3 regions of the Sphingomonas sp. Leaf4 genome follow, and region 3 is predicted to be linked to each of the others. Evidence: riboswitches for the same ligand, from Rfam matches in the RefSeq annotation. Region 3 holds a riboswitch; each other region holds the start of a gene.
What was found. A riboswitch is a leader RNA that binds a small molecule or an ion and turns the genes downstream of it on or off. The one in region 3 is predicted to bind cobalamin.
Positions count from the first base shown of each region.

Region 1: it holds a riboswitch for cobalamin, as region 3 does, so the genes downstream of both, LRA89_RS20225 (acyl-CoA thioesterase) here and LRA89_RS17085 (TonB-dependent receptor plug domain-containing protein) in region 3, are expected to answer to the same signal.
Region 2: it holds a riboswitch for cobalamin, as region 3 does, so the genes downstream of both, LRA89_RS16210 (putative oxygenase MesX) here and LRA89_RS17085 (TonB-dependent receptor plug domain-containing protein) in region 3, are expected to answer to the same signal.

Region 1 is NZ_CAKLBB010000026.1:4,328-9,327, forward strand. It holds gene LRA89_RS20205 (phosphate/phosphite/phosphonate ABC transporter substrate-binding protein) at 1-107, shown strand, start outside; gene epsC (serine O-acetyltransferase EpsC) at 112-1,029, opposite strand; gene LRA89_RS20215 (hypothetical protein) at 1,162-1,425, opposite strand; gene LRA89_RS20220 (amidase) at 1,629-3,194, shown strand; cobalamin riboswitch at 3,224-3,429, shown strand; gene LRA89_RS20225 (acyl-CoA thioesterase) at 3,536-4,321, shown strand; gene LRA89_RS20230 (TetR/AcrR family transcriptional regulator) at 4,380-4,973, opposite strand.
Region 2 is NZ_CAKLBB010000011.1:35,844-40,843, forward strand. It holds gene LRA89_RS16200 (bile acid:sodium symporter family protein) at 1-325, opposite strand, end outside; gene LRA89_RS16205 (methionine synthase) at 322-1,356, opposite strand; gene LRA89_RS16210 (putative oxygenase MesX) at 1,553-2,530, opposite strand; cobalamin riboswitch at 2,658-2,880, opposite strand; gene prfH (peptide chain release factor H) at 2,922-3,551, opposite strand; gene LRA89_RS16220 (RNA ligase RtcB family protein) at 3,548-4,699, opposite strand; gene solA (N-methyl-L-tryptophan oxidase) at 4,845-5,000, opposite strand, start outside.
Region 3 is NZ_CAKLBB010000012.1:102,140-107,139, forward strand. It holds gene kduD (2-dehydro-3-deoxy-D-gluconate 5-dehydrogenase KduD) at 1-555, opposite strand, end outside; gene kduI (5-dehydro-4-deoxy-D-glucuronate isomerase) at 569-1,408, opposite strand; cobalamin riboswitch at 1,765-1,986, shown strand; gene LRA89_RS17085 (TonB-dependent receptor plug domain-containing protein) at 2,175-4,106, shown strand; gene LRA89_RS17090 (ABC transporter substrate-binding protein) at 4,079-4,927, opposite strand.

The DNA.
Region 1 (5,000 bases), on a different contig from region 3:
AGGAACTGGGCATCACCGGTCTGGTCGCGAGCCGGCCCGGTCTGCGCGAGCATATTCTGGCACAGGACGCCGCCGCGCGGGCGGCGGGCTACCCGGTCCTCGCCTGAAGCGTCAGCGCGGTGCCACGACCGCTTCGGGTTGCAGTACCAGACTGCGCGGCGGTACGTCGCTCAGCAGCCACACGTTGCCGCCGATCACTGTGCCGTCGCCGATCCGCACCCTCCCCAGAATCGTCGCCCCGGCATAGATCAGCACGTCGTCGCCGATGATCGGATGGCGCGCCTCGCGTTCGCCATGCGGGCCGCGTTCGGGTTCGTGGCCGTTGGCGCGCCGTCCGCGCCCGCCCAGCGTCACATGCTGATAGAGGCGGACGCGCGCGCCGATCACCGCCGTCTCGCCGATCACCACGCCGGTGCCATGGTCGATGAAGAAGCTGGGGCCGATCGTCGCGCCCGGATGGATGTCGATTCCCGTGCGTTCGTTGGCGAGTTCGGACACGATCCGCGCGACGATCGGCGCGCCCAGCGAATCGAGTTCATGCGCGATCCGGTGGTGCAGGATCGCGGTGGCGCCGGGATAGCAGATCAGGATTTCATCGACGCTGCGCGCCGCCGGATCGCCGCGAAAGATCGCCGCGACATCGGTATCGAGCAGCGAGCGGATGCGCGACAGCGTGCCGGCGAACAGCCGGACGATCTGGCGCGGCCGGTCCGCCCCGGCGACCAGCCCCTGCACGTCGTGCCAATAGGCCAGTTCCTGTGCGATCTCGTCTTCGATCAGGTGCAGCGCCTCGCCGATCCGGTCGGCGACGAAGGCGTCCTCGTCCGCCGCATCGCCGCGAAACCGGCCGATCCGCGCCGGGAACAGCGCGTCGGCGAGCAGCGATACCGCGCGCGCCAGTGGACCCCGCGAGGGAAAGCGTGCCGGGGCGGGGCGGCTCGGCTGGGCATGCCGCCATGCCGCCCGCGCGGCGGACAGCGCGCGCACTGCCTGTTGCACCGCTTGGGTATGATCGGCATCGGCGGTCATCGGGCATCCCCTTCGTCGGATACAAAGCGGCCGGGCGACGGATCGCCCGGCCTTGAGGCTACGCTTGGTCGCTTAGGGAGCCTCACCAGAGCGTTGACGGTGGCGGGCGGCCGTGGGCGGCCGCCGCCGAAATCAGAGGCCGGCGCCGTTCTCGATCGCATTGCCGATCGGGTCGGCAGCGTTCAGCCCGGCGCCTTCGAGCGGCTCGCCGGCGTTGCCATAAGCGGTGTCGTTCAGCAGCGCGGCGTCATTGCCGAAGGCCGCATCGTTCGCCGGCAGCTCGTCGATGGTCGTCAGGTTGGTTTCGGCGACCGAATTGTCGACGCCGTTTGATCCCGAACACCCGGCGACGCCCGCCGCCAGAACCAGTCCGAATGCTGCAACGATGGTCTTCAACCTGCTTCTCCCGAAATTCGCCGGTCGCGGTCGCCCCCGGCGTCGCGAGCCGCCTTTGCTGGCGGTAGGGCTATCCTAGCCGGCTGGCGGACGATGGCACTATTCCCATTCGTTTAGTGGGATAATGTTTACCTTTAGGCGACGTGACAAGAATGCTGGCTTGGCCGACACTCGCCGACGATGATGGCTGGACGGGGATCGATATGCGCAAGGCCGCGGTACTATTCGGGTTATTGGTGGCTGCCCCGGCAATGGCGCAAACGGACCGGGTAGAGGAACGTAGCGCCTCCGCGCTGGCGGACGACATGGCCGCCGGCCGCACCACCGCCGAGGCGCTGACCCGCGCCTATCTGACGCGGATCGAGGCGATGAACCGCAAGGGGCCGAGCCTGCGCGCGGTGATCGCGATCAACCCGCAGGCAGTCGCCGAGGCGCGCGCCCGCGATGCCGAGCGGCGCGCCGGGCAGTTCCGTGGACCGCTCCACGGTATACCGGTGCTCATCAAGGACAATATCGAGACGCGCGAGAATGCGACGACGGCCGGCAGCCTCGCGCTCGCCGACAATCGCACCGGGCGCGATGCGCCGGTCGTCGCGCGGCTGCGCGCGGCGGGCGCGGTGATCCTCGGCAAGACCAACCTGTCGGAATGGGCCAACATCCGCTCGAACGCCTCGATGAGCGGGTGGAGCGCGGTCGGCGGTCTTGTGCGCAATCCCTATGCGCTCGATCGGACGTCGTGCGGGTCGTCGTCGGGCACCGGCGCGGCGATCGCCGCCAGTTTCGCGGCGATCGGGGTGGGCACCGAAACCGACGGGTCGGTCGTCTGTCCCTCGGCGATGAACGGGCTGGTCGGGCTGAAACCGACGATCGGCCTCGTCAGCCGGACGCATGTCGTGCCGATCAGCCATAGCCAGGATACGCCAGGGCCGATGGGACGCAGCGTGCGCGACGTGGCGCTGCTGATGACCGCGATGGCTGGCAGCGACCCCGCCGACCCGGCGACGCAGAGTGCCGACACCCGGCGGCGCGACTATGCCGCCGGCCTGTCGGCGGGCGCGCTGCGCGGCATGCGGATCGCGGTGTTGCGCCCGGCGATGCCCAAGGCGCTGGCCGACGCCTATGACCGTGCGCTCGGTTGCCTGCGCGGCGCGGGCGCGGTGCTGGTGGAGGCGACGCTGCCCGACCTGCCGGGACTGGGCGAGCAGGAGCTGACGGTGCTCAAGGCCGAGTTGAAGGCCGACCTCGACGCCTATCTGGCGACGACCCCGGCGAGTGTGCGGACCCGGACGCTGGCCGACGTGATCGCCTTCAACGAACGCGAAGCGCCACGCGAGCATCGCTATTTCGGGCAGGAGCTGTTCGTCGCGGCGCAGGCGATGCCGGGGCTGGACGATCCCGCCTATCGCAAAGCGCGCAGCGATGGGCAGGCGCGGGCGGCGGGCGCGATCGACGGCGTGCTGACGGCGGCGAACGCGCAGGCGATCGTGTCGCCGACCTATGGGCTGCCATGGCTGTCGGACCCGGTGAACGGCGACCAGTTCTCCGGCCCGTCGGCCAGCCAGTTGCCGGCGATGTCGGGCTATCCGCATCTGACGGTGCCGATGGGGCTGGCGCTTGGCCTGCCGGTCGGGCTGTCGTTCATCGGAACGGCGAACAGCGATGCGCTGCTGATCGGCGCGGGCTATGCCTATGAACAGGCCGCCGCCGCGCGGGTCGCGCCGACCTATGCCGAGCATGTGCCCGACAATCCGGGGACGGCGCGCGACTGATCGCGGTTGACGCGGGGGACGCACCGGCCGAAGGGCAGGGGGTTCGAGGTTCTTCGGCCGGCGTCGCCGGGCGGAGCTAAGACGGGAAGCCGGTGCGATGCCGGCGCTGCCCCCGCAACTGTAAGCGGCGAGTGGACGACCCCCTGCGTGTCACTGGTGCCTCGCGTGCTGGGAAGGCCGGGTCGCTCCGCACCGACCCGCGAGCCAGGAGACCTGCCTTGGACGCCATACCACTCACCGGCGGGGTGCCCGGTCGGGTCGCGTCATCGCCCGCCGTCGGTGTGTCCGGCGGTATCGCATCGCGTCCGGTCCGCGTCTCCGCTCCAGTATCGAGAACGCCCGTGACCGACACCCCATCCTTCGACCTGCAACCGCCGGCCAGCCCCGTCCGGCTGGTCGACATCGTCTTTCCCGGCGATACCAACCATCACGGCACGCTGTTCGGCGGGGTGGCGCTGGCGCATATGGATAAGGTCGCGTTCCTCGCCGCCTCGCGCCATGGCCGCGCGTCGTTCGTCACCGCATCGTCGCAGAAGATCGATTTCGCGCAGCCCGCCCGCCACGGCGACATTGTGGAAGTGACCGGGCGGGTCGTGCGGGTCGGCACCAGTTCGCTCGACGTCGAGGTCGAGCTGGTCGCCGAGGCGCCGGTGTCGGGTGAGCGGCGGCTGTGTACGCGCGGGCGCTTCACGCTGGTCGCGGTGAAGGATGGCGGGGTTCGCCTGCCGCTGCCGCCGGTGCCGGCGTATGACGAGGAACCGACCGACGTGCTGCGCATGGTCGACATCGTGTTCCCCACGCAGACCAGCCATTACGGCACGCTGTATGGTGGCGATGCGCTGAAAATGATGGGCAAGGCCGCGTTCATCGCCTCGACCCGCCATGCGCGCGGGGTGATGGTGATGGCGGCATCGGACCGGATCGATTTCACCTCGCCGATCCGCGAGGGCGAAATGGTCGAGCTGAGCGCGCAGGTGCGGATGGCGGGGCGCAGTTCGGTACGGATCGGCGTCGACCTCGCCGCCGAGGACCTGCTGACCGGGGCAAGGCGGCACGCCGCCACCGCGCTGTTCACGATGGTCAGCGTCGATGCGGCTGGCCGGGCGACGCCGTTTTCCGGCGGTTAGGCTGGTGAAACCGTCGCCTTGGCAAAGGACGTTGGTTTCGAGGTAGCGTGATCGGCCGCTACCCCCCTGCCGCCGCCAGCGTTTCGCGCACGCGCGCCAGCGCGGCGGCTTCGGGTGCAGCCTCGCCCATCAATTCCCATGCGCCGCTGATCGCGAAGGCGCAGTGGCCGTGAACGGTGGCGATCAGCGAGCGGGCAAGTGCGACCACCGCGTCGTCGATCGGCCGGCCGAGCGCCCCGGCGACCTCCTGCACGACGATCTTGGTGAGCAGGCCGCGCCCGGTCTCATCCGCTTCGCTCAGATTCATGTCGGGCGGCAGGCGGTGGTCGTAGATCGCCGTCCACAAATGGGTGTGCTCGCGCGCGAAACCGAAATAGCCGTCGACCAGCGCCGCGATCCGATCGCCATCGCCGGCTGCCAGCCGTTCTTCCAGATACGCCGCCCACAGCCCGAAGCTGCGGGTATTGATCGCCGCGATCAGCCGGTCGGCGGTGCCGTGGACATTGTGGATCGTGCCGATCGAATAGCCGATCCGCCGTGCCACCTCGCGTGCCGAAAAGCCGCTCAACCCCACTTCGGCGACAAGGCCGGACCCGGCGTCGAGGATCAGGGTTTCGAGTTCGCTGCGGCTATGATCGGATCGGCGGCCCATGCCCCCTTTCTAAAACTAAAATTGAGC
Region 2 (5,000 bases), on a different contig from region 3:
CGACGAACACCAGCCCGGTGACGAGCCCGTCGTCGACATGGCCCTTGAGCGCGGCCATCATGCCCAGGCCGATCAGCGGAAAGACGGCGAAGGTCGTGGCGAACACCAGCGCCTGCAACCGCCAGTGCAGCATGCCTACCCAGATCGCCTGCCGCGACAGCCGCGCGCCATACAGGAAGAACAGCAGCGCGATGGCGCCATGCACCACCAGATCGAGCAGGTCCTTCGCCGGCCCGCGCGCGGGGAACAGCGCGGCGAGCGCGACCATGCCCATGATCGCGACGATATAGCCGTCGGGGCGCAGCCGGCGCAGGAGTGTCGTCAACCGTGGTCCCCCAGTTCGGCGCGGACGATCGCCGCGCCCGCGCACAGCGCGTTCAGCTTGCCGCGCGCCACGCCCTGCGACAGCGGGGCCATGCCGCAATTCGTCGCGGGATATAATTTGTCGGCATCGACGAACGCCAGCGCCCGGCGCAGCGTGTCGGCGACTTCCTCGGGCGTCTCGATCGCGTCGCTCGCCACGTCGATCGCGCCGACCATCACCGTCTTGCCGCGCACCAGCTCGATCAGCTCCATCGGCACGCGCGAATTGTGACATTCGAGCGAGATGATGTCGATCGACGAGCGCTGCAGGTTGGGGAAGGTTTCCTCATATTGCCGCCACTGCGACCCCAGCGTCTTCTTCCATTCGGTATTGGCCTTGATGCCATAGCCATAGCAGATGTGAACGGCGGTCCGCGCCTTCAGCCCCTGCGCCGCGCGTTCGAGCGTGGCGATGCCCCAGTCGTTCGCCTCGTCGAAGAACACGTTGAACGCCGGTTCGTCGAACTGGATGATGTCGACGCCCACCGCCTCCAGCTCGCGCGCCTCGTCGTTCAGGATGCAGGCGAATTCCCATGCCAGCTTCTCGCGGCTGCGGTAATGGCCGTCGTACAGCGTGTCGATCATCGTCATCGGACCCGGCAGCGTCCATTTGATCGGCTGCGTGGTCTGCGCGCGCAGGAAGCGCGCGTCGTCGACGAACACCGGTTTCGGCCGCGACACCGCGCCGACCACGCTCGGCACGCTGGCGTCGTAGCGGTTGCGGATGCGCATCACCTCGCGCTTCTCGAAATCGACGCCGTCCAGATGCTCGACGAAGGTCGTCACGAAATGCTGGCGCGTCTGTTCGCCGTCGCCGACGATGGCGATGCCCGCCTGCCGCTGATCCTCGACCGCGAGGCGCAGCGCGTCGCGCTTGCCCGCGACCAGTTCGTCGCCTTCGAGCTTCCACGGCGACCACAAGGTTTCCGGTTCGGCCAGCCAGAGCGGTTTGGGCAGACTGCCCGCAGTGGTGGTCGGCAACAACATCGTCATGATCGGGTGTCCTGTATTCGTGGTGCCGCTCTTGCGTCCGGTCGACCTTCGACCCGGAACGCCGGAACCGCTGCTCCCCTCCCTGACAAGGGAGGGGCTGGGGGTGGGTCGGCCTGCGAGGAAACGGGAGCGCGCCCAACCGGCCGACCCACCCCCGCCCCCTCCCTTGTCAGGGAGGGGAGACGCCGAACCCGGCCTATGCGTCCGAGAACAGCCGTTCGAGCAGCGCGCCGTGCGGGGCGATGAGCTGTTCCTCGGCGAAGCGGCCCTGTTCGACCGCCAGTCGGGCGCGTTCCTCGCGGTCGTAGACGATGCGGGTCAGCGAATAATCCTGCCACGTCAGGCTGGGGCGATAGCATTCCGCCGCGACCGAATTGGCGTTGTAGATTTCGGGGCGATAGATTTTCTGGAACGTCTCCATCGTCGCGACCGTGCTGGCGAGTTCGAGGTTGGTGTAATCGCCGACCAGATCGCCGCTGTGATAGAAGGCGAGCGGCGCGACCGCGTGTGGCGGCATGAAATAGCGCGCCTTCAGCCCCATCTTCGCGAAATAGGCATCGGTCGGCGACGACCGGTCGTTGCGATATTCGACCCCCAGGATCGGATGGACGTTGGCGCTGCGGTGATACACCTCGCGGCTCGATACGCTGAGGCAGATGACCGGCGGCTTGGCGAACCGCTCGCGATAGGCCGCCGAGTGCAGGAACAGCTTGAACAGCTTGCCGTGCAGTTCGCCGAAGCGCACCGGCGCGCCGGCGCCATGCTGCTTCAGATGGTCGGGCAGCACCACGCTGAAATCATAATCGCGGACATAGGAGGAGAAATTGTTGCCGACCATGCCGGGCACGCGCTCGCCGCCGACCTTGTCGACGATCGTCGTCTGCAGCACCTCGATCAGCGGAAACGCCCGGTCGCGCCCGTCGTCGTCGATCGTCAGCGCAGCCGACACGATGTCGAGGTCGAGGCCGTAGCGGTCGCCGGCCGGATTGTCCCAGTGCATCAGCGTGTTGAAGCGATTGTCGATCATCGCCAGCGTATTGCGCAGGTTTTCGCGGCACCGTTCGCCGCGCGCCAGATTGGCGAAATTGGTGGTGATGCGCGTGTTGTCGACGGGCCGATAGTCCTCGTCGAAAGGCATGCTGCTGATCGTGAAACTACACCCGCCGTCGGCCATGACTCACCTGCTTTTGCCGGACGGGGGCGCCGACGGCAGAACGCGCAGGGCGTGACGCGACCCGGACGGCGATTGCCGCAGGGCCGTGGCGTCGAAGCGCGATCCACCGGAGGAACCCCCGTCCGAGGAACATATGGCGTCGGAGGCAGGTCTCCTGGCTCACGGGTCGACACGGCGGTTCCGGCCTTCCCGGGCTTCGTCAAAAGCCCAGTGACACGAAAAGGAACCGCCGCTCACCGCTTACAGTTGCGGGGGCAGCGCCGGATTTTGCCCTGACAAGACATCACCGGCTTCCCGTCTTAGCCCCGTCGCCATCGCTGGAACGGGGAACCTCGACAACCGCCTTCAACACCATCGCCCGACGACTGTCAATGACGATATAAAGATATGTTTATATCGTTGAATGGTCGAATACGAACCGGTCCCCGCGATAGGTGCGGACCGCGTTGCCGCGCTCCAGCTCGCGGTTGCGTGTCCACAGGGTACGCTGGTCGCTGGCGTCGCGGTCGTCGCGCAGCGCGTCAAACAGCAAAGCGAGTTTCAGCCGGGCGATCCTGCGGTTGGCGAACTGGGATCGCTGCTCCTGCGAAAAGGCGGTGAGGCCGGTCGGGCTATGGGTGGCGCGCACCGCGCTGTCGGTCTTGTTGACATGCTGGCCGCCCGGCCCCGACGCGCGCAGCGTCTGGTAGCGGATGTCGGCGTCGCGCAGCGCGGGCACGTCGCCGTCGGCGGGCGCGCGGGTCGCGGCGACGAACCAGTTGCGCCGCCGGTGGAGCGGGCGAAGCGTACTGGCCCCGATCCAGCGGATCGTGCCGCACCGCGCGGCGACGAACGCTTCCGCGCCGTCGCCCGCCACCCGCAACAGCACCGACGCGGCGGCATCGCCGACCGGCTCGACCGGTTCGCACACGAGGCCCGCCGCCGCCGCCTCGCGCGCCCAGACCCGGACCAGTCGGCCGACGACCCATTCGCACTCCGCCGGCCCCTGACCGGCGGAGAGGTGCAGGATGATCTCGCTCATGGCCGCCTCGTCTTGTAGGTGAGCAGCGGGCGGAGCGTGGCGACCGGTTCGACCAGTTCGGCATCGGTCAGGTCGCGCACCACCTGATGGATGTCCTTGTACGCCTGCGGGGCCTCCTCATAGATCAGGTCGCGATCCTCGCAGATGACGCGGCTGCCGAGTTTGGTCCGTTCGAGGTCGGCGATGCGGAAGCGGCCCGACAATCTGCCGCGCGCCTCGCTCCGGCTCCATTTGCGGCCGGCACCATGCGCCAGCGAATGGAGCGCCTCGCCCGCACGGGCATCGATCGGCCGGACGAGATAGGTCAGGTCGCCGCGCGATCCGGGGATGACGATCATCCCCCGATCGGCGGGTGCCGCGCCCTTGCGGTGGAGCCACCCGCCCCGATACGGCGTGACGCTGTTGTGGCAGATGTCGAGCAGGCGCACGCCGTCGCCGCCGATCCGGTCGAGGAACCGTTCGGCGATGGCCGCGCGGTTCAGGATCGCCCAGCGTATCGCATCGTCATGCGCCGCCAGATAGGCATCGCCCGCCGCCTCGCCCGCGATCAGCCCGGCGACATTGTGGCGGGCGCGGTGATTGTCGAGGATCGCCTGGCCCAGCCCGCGCGATCCGCTGTGGACCATCAGATGGACCGCAGCGGTATCGAGCGGCGCGTCGGCGACGAACGTCTGTTCGACGCGCAGCAGCTCGGCGAAGTGATTGCCGCCGCCGATCGTGCCCAGCGCCTCGCCCGCGATCACCGGCAGCCCCGCCGCCGCCAACCGCTCGGCGGCATCGGGCAGGGGGGTCTCCAGCCCGTGCAGCTTGCGCTCGACGGTGTCGGGACGGAATTTGCGCAGGGTGAGCGAGGTCGCCCACAATCCCATGCCGCAGCCGATGTCGCTGCCGACCAGATGCGGATAGACGTACGCCCGCGACCAGAAGGCGGCGCCGACCGCGATGCCGCGCCCGGCATGCAGGTCGGGCAGGCCGACGATGGCATCGATGCCGGGCAGGGTGGCGGTGTGGTGAAGCTGGTCGATCGCCGCCTGTTCGATCCAGCTATCGGACGAGGCGATGACGCGGATGGTCGTCGAAGAAGCCGTGGCGTCGTCGCCACCGCTGGAAATCAGGCGATCGTGATCGCCCGTGGGGGAAGTGCCCATGTCGTATGTTCCGGAACCCGGGGAGTGAGAATGGCGATGGGTGCGGTCGCTGCGCGCATGGCTTCACTCCTTATGTTCGGGTTGGAAAACGAGGTTGTCCGATAGCGCGGTCGTGGCGGCGTTGCAACCGTGCGGGTCGGGATCGTCACGCCGGCAGGGCGACCGCGTCGAAGCGCGACAGCGCGAAACCGGCAAGGTCGATCGCGTCCGCCTCGCCCGCCAGGCGCTGGGCGATCGCCTCGCCGATCGCCGCCGAATGTTTGAAGCCATGCCCCGAACAGGGAGAGGCGACCAGCACCCG
Region 3 (5,000 bases):
CGCGATGGCGTTCACGTTGACGCCCTTGGCCGCCCATTCGTTCGCCAGCAGCTTGGTGAGGCCGCCGATGCCCGATTTGGACGCGGTGTAGCTCGGCACGCGCACCCCGCCCTGAAAGGTCAGCATCGAGGCGATGTTGATGACCTTGCCCCGCCCCTGCGCCACCATATGGCGGCCGGCGGCTTGGCTGAGGAAGAAAACCGATTTGAGGTTGGTGTCGATGACCGCGTCCCAGTCCTCTTCGGTGAAGTCGAGGCTGTCGTTGCGGCGGATGATGCCGGCGTTGTTGACGAGGATGTCGAGCCCGCCGAGCGTGTCGAGCGTCTGCTCGACGACACCCTGTACGGGCGCGATGGTCGACAGGTCGGCGGAGACGATTTCCGCCTTGCGCCCGAGCGCACGCGCCTTGTTCGCCGTGTCGGTCGCGGGCGTGCGACCGATCAGCGCGACATCGGCCCCGGCGGCGGCGAGCGCCAGCGCGATTGCCTGGCCGATGCCGGTGTTGGCTCCGGTGATCGCCGCGACGCGGCCGGTGAGGTCGAAGGGGTTTACCATCGTTCTCAACCCTTTACGCGAGCTGGCAGATGTCGAGGACCTTCATGTCGGTATAGTCCTGGTTCTCGCCGGCCATCGCCCAGATGAAGGCATAGGCGCGGGTGCCCGACCCCATGTGGACCGACCATGGCGGGCTGATGACGGCTTCCTCGTTGCCCATGACGATGTGGCGCATCGCTTCGCCTTCGCCCATGTAGTGGAACACCTTGTCGTTCTCGGTCGGCAGTTCGAAGTAGAAATAGATTTCGCTGCGGCGCTCGTGGATGTGCGGGGGCATGGTGTTCCACACGCTGCCGGGCTTGAGCACGGTCAGGCCCATGACGAGCTGCGCCGAATCACACACGCCGGGGATGACGAGCTGGAAGATCGTCCGCTCGTTCGATTCCTCCAGGCTGCCGCGCTCCAGCGCATTGGCATCGGCGATGCCGAGCTTGCGGGTGGTGAAGCCTCTGTGCGCCGGGCACGATGCGATGTAGAAGCGCGCGCCCTGCCCGCCGAATTCGACGTCGGTCGCACCCATGGTGACGTAGACGCAGTCCTTGTTGCCGAGCGTGAAGCTCTCGCCGTCGACGGTCAGCGTGCCCTCGGCGTCGCCGACGTTGACCACCGCCATTTCGCGGCGTTCGAGAAACGGATGCCCCTCCGCCGACTTCGGTTCGGTCTGGGTCGGGAGCTTGACCGGAGCATCGCCCACCGCGACGCCGCCGATCACGAAACGGTCGGCGTGGGTGTAGTTCAGGACGCATTCGCCCTCACGGAACAGGCCTTCGATCAGATAGCGGTCGCGCAATTCCTCGTTCGAGACGCATTCCATCATGTCGGGATGGGTGGCGTAATAGGTGCGGTCGAACATGGCTCTCTCCTGACGTGGGAAACCGGTATCAATCGGGGTGTTCCCCGCTGCCGGCGCTGTGCGTTGAACTCGATAAACCCTGTCCTAATGCCGCCTGCCGCCCGCGTCGACCGGTTTTTGCGGAGCGTCCGGCCGTCGTTCGGGAGATCGTTGGAAATCCGCGATTTGTGGCATTCCACGGCGTAAATTCCGATGGATGAACTCCGCTTCCACAATGCGAACAGAAAATTCCAAAACCGGTGAAATGCGCGTGTTCAACTTCGCGATTCTGACACCGGTTTCCCCAAACTGCCCCCGGCCGGTTGCTTGCCATGGCCGGGCCGGCCGCGTAGAGGCCGCGCCGGTTCCGGCAAAATCCGGGGCCGATGCACGCCGGTGTTCCTTCGGGAGCTTAAAACGGGAATGCGGTGCGGGGACCTGTCCCCAAGACCGCGGCTGTCCCTGCAACTGTGAGCGGTGAGCGCGACTGCACGTTGGTCCCCGAACAGGGATCGACAGCCACTGGGGTTTCCCGGGAAGGCGTCAGACCCGCGCGACGACCCGCGAGCCAGGAGACCTGCCGGCGCGTGGTCGCTTCTGCCTTTGGCCCAGTGGAGGCCGGGGCCGGTTCTCCGTGTGGAGCGACGAACCCATGCGCGGCGGGGGCCGCACCGGGGTTGGTCGTGGGTCCGCGCGCCAGGGGGGTGCCGTCGGCCGCGCCACCCATGGCCGCAGCGATGCGGCCCGCCCCGCCGTGTCGCTCCTGCGCATCCCCGGGGAAGACCAGATGTTGAAGACCACGCTGACCCTGACCGCGCTGCTCGCCAGCGCGTCCGCCTTTGCCCAGGCGTTGCCGGGCGATACGCCGGTCGACGAGGCCGACCCGATCATCGTCACCGGCACCCGCGCATTGGATGGCACGCCCGCCGACCTGCTTGGGTCGAGCTACACGCTGCTGGGCGCAGAGGATCTGGAGAACCGCCAGACCCGTGTCGTCAGCGACATCCTGCGCGACGTGCCGGGCGTGGCGGTCAGCCGGTCGGGCGGGGTCGGCGGCTTCACCCAGGTGCGGCTGCGCGGGACCGAGGCGAACCACACGTTGGTCCTGATCGACGGGATCGAGGCGTCCGACCCGTTCCTCGGCGAGTTCGATTTCTCGACACTGATCGCCGACGACGTCGCCCGGATCGAGGTGCTGCGCGGCCAGCAGTCGGCGACCTATGGCTCGGACGCGATCGGCGGCGTGATCCATTACATCACCGCCAATGGTGCCGACGCGCCGGGCGTGCGCGGGCGGATCGAGGGCGGGTCGTTCGGCACCGTCAGCGGCGCGGCGCGGATCGGCGGCGTGGCGAGCGGCCTCGACTATGTCCTGTCGGGCGCGTTCCTCGACACCGACGGCACGCCATCGGCGCGGCGTGGCATCGGCGACCGTGACCTGAGCGCCGGCAACCGCCAGCTCGCGGGCAAGCTCGCCTATGAGCTCGCCCCCAATCTGCGCCTGTTCGCGACGGGCCGTTATGCGCGGTTGCAGGCCGATACCAACCCGCAGGATTTCGACTTCACCTCGCCCACCTATGGCTTCGTGGTCGACGGCAGCGACAGCACGACCTCGCGCAGCTTCCTGGGGCTGGCCCGCGCCGAACTCGATCTGATGGACGAGGCGTGGACGCAGGCGGCGACCGTCCAGTTGAACGACACCCATCGCAACAGCCGCACCGATGGAAACCTGACCTCCGACAATCGCGGCGAGCGGTTCAAGGCGGCGTATGATTCGACCTATCGACTGGTCGCGGGCACGTTGACCCACGCCTTTACCGTCGCCGCCGATTTCGAGCGTGAGCGGTTCCGGTCGGTCGCGGTGTTCGCGCCCTCGCCCGCCAACCTCGGCCGCAGCACCGACAACACCGGCATCGTCGGCGAATATGACCTGCGCGTCGGCGACAAGGCGGGCTTCGGCGCGTCGATCCGCCGCGACCTGAACAACCGGTTCGAGGATGCGACGACGTGGCGGGTGCGTGGCAGCTATGCGCTGTCGCCGCTGGTGCGCGTCCGCGCCGCCGCTGGATCGGGCATCAAGAACCCGACCAATTATGAACTGTTCGGCTTCGATCCGCGCAGCTTCATCGGCAATCCGAACCTGAAGCCCGAAACGTCGCAAGGCATCGAGGGCGGCGTCGACCTGACCCCGGCCGCCGGCGTGCGCGTGGGCGCGACGCTGTTCCGTTCGGTGCTGCGCGACGAGATCTATTCGACCTTTTCGCCGAGCTTCGTCGTGTCGCCCGCCAACCGGACGACGCGCTCGCGCCAGCGCGGGGTCGAGCTGTTCGCGCATGCGCCGCTGGGCTACGGCTTCGTTGCCGACCTCGCCTATACCTATCTCGACGCGATCGAGGCGGGGCGCGAGGAAGTGCGCCGGCCGCCGCATATCGGATCGGCGAACCTGACCTGGGCAGCGGCGGGCGATGCGTTCGGCGCGACGCTGACCGCGCGCTATAACGGCAAGAGCTTCGATTCGAACTTCACCAACCTGCCGCTGGGGCCGCGCGTGCGACTGGACGATTATACGCTGGTGAACTTCGCCGCCGATGCACGGATCATGGGGGCGCTGCGCGCCTTCGCGCGGGTCGAGAACCTCTTCGCCGCCAAGTACGAGGACGTGTTCACCTATCGCACGCCGGGCCGCGCGGCCTATGCCGGCATCCGCGCCGGCTTCTGACGATGGCTCGCCGCCGAACGCACCGCATCGGCCAACCGTTCGGCGGCGAGGACATAGGCGGGACCGCCGCACACGGTCCACGCCTGCGGCAGATCGACGCGGGCGAGGTCGGCAATCGCGGGATGGGCGAGCAGCTCGGTCCCGCGATCGATCACCTTGGGCGATTCGCTGCGCAGGAGAAGGTCGGGATGCGCCGCGACCATTTCCTCGAGCGAGAGTTGCGACAGGGCCGGCTTGCCGAGGCGGGTGGCGAGATTGACGAGGCCGACGCGGCCCATCAGTTCGTCGACCAACGTCCCGCTGCCGGTGAGGAACCCGCGTCGTTGATAGTCGGCGGCGACCTGTCCCCTGCCCGCCGCCTTGTCGATCCGGGCGAGGGCGGCGTCCATGCGGGCGACGAGCCGGTCGGCGCGGTCGCGGTGGCCGACCGCATCGCCGACCTGCCGCAGTTGCGCGACGATGTCGTCGTAGCGCGATACCCAGTTCAGGGGGACGGTGCGGAATTGCGTGTCCGGCAATGCTGCCAATGCGGGGGCGGGGAAGCCGGCGTCGCTGAGCACGAGGTCGGGGCGGATTTGGAGCAGGTCCTCGGCGGTGGCGTCGATGACCGGCAGGTGCGCGGCGCGCTTCGCGCCGGCGGACATGGCGGGGTCGCGCGACAGGCGTGTGAGACCGGCGATCTGATCGTCGTCGGCGAGTGCCAGGAGTTGCTGGTCGGCGCACAGGTTGAGCGAGACGATGCGGCGTGGCGGGTCGTGGCGCGGCGGTGCTGGGGCGGCGGTGCAGGCGGTGAGCAACAGGGGCAGGATCGCGAGACGCATCGCGCCATTGGCGGGGAATACGGCTTCGAGGCAAGCGGTAGGTGTTGGCTGGCGTCCAGGTGCGTCGGCTTTG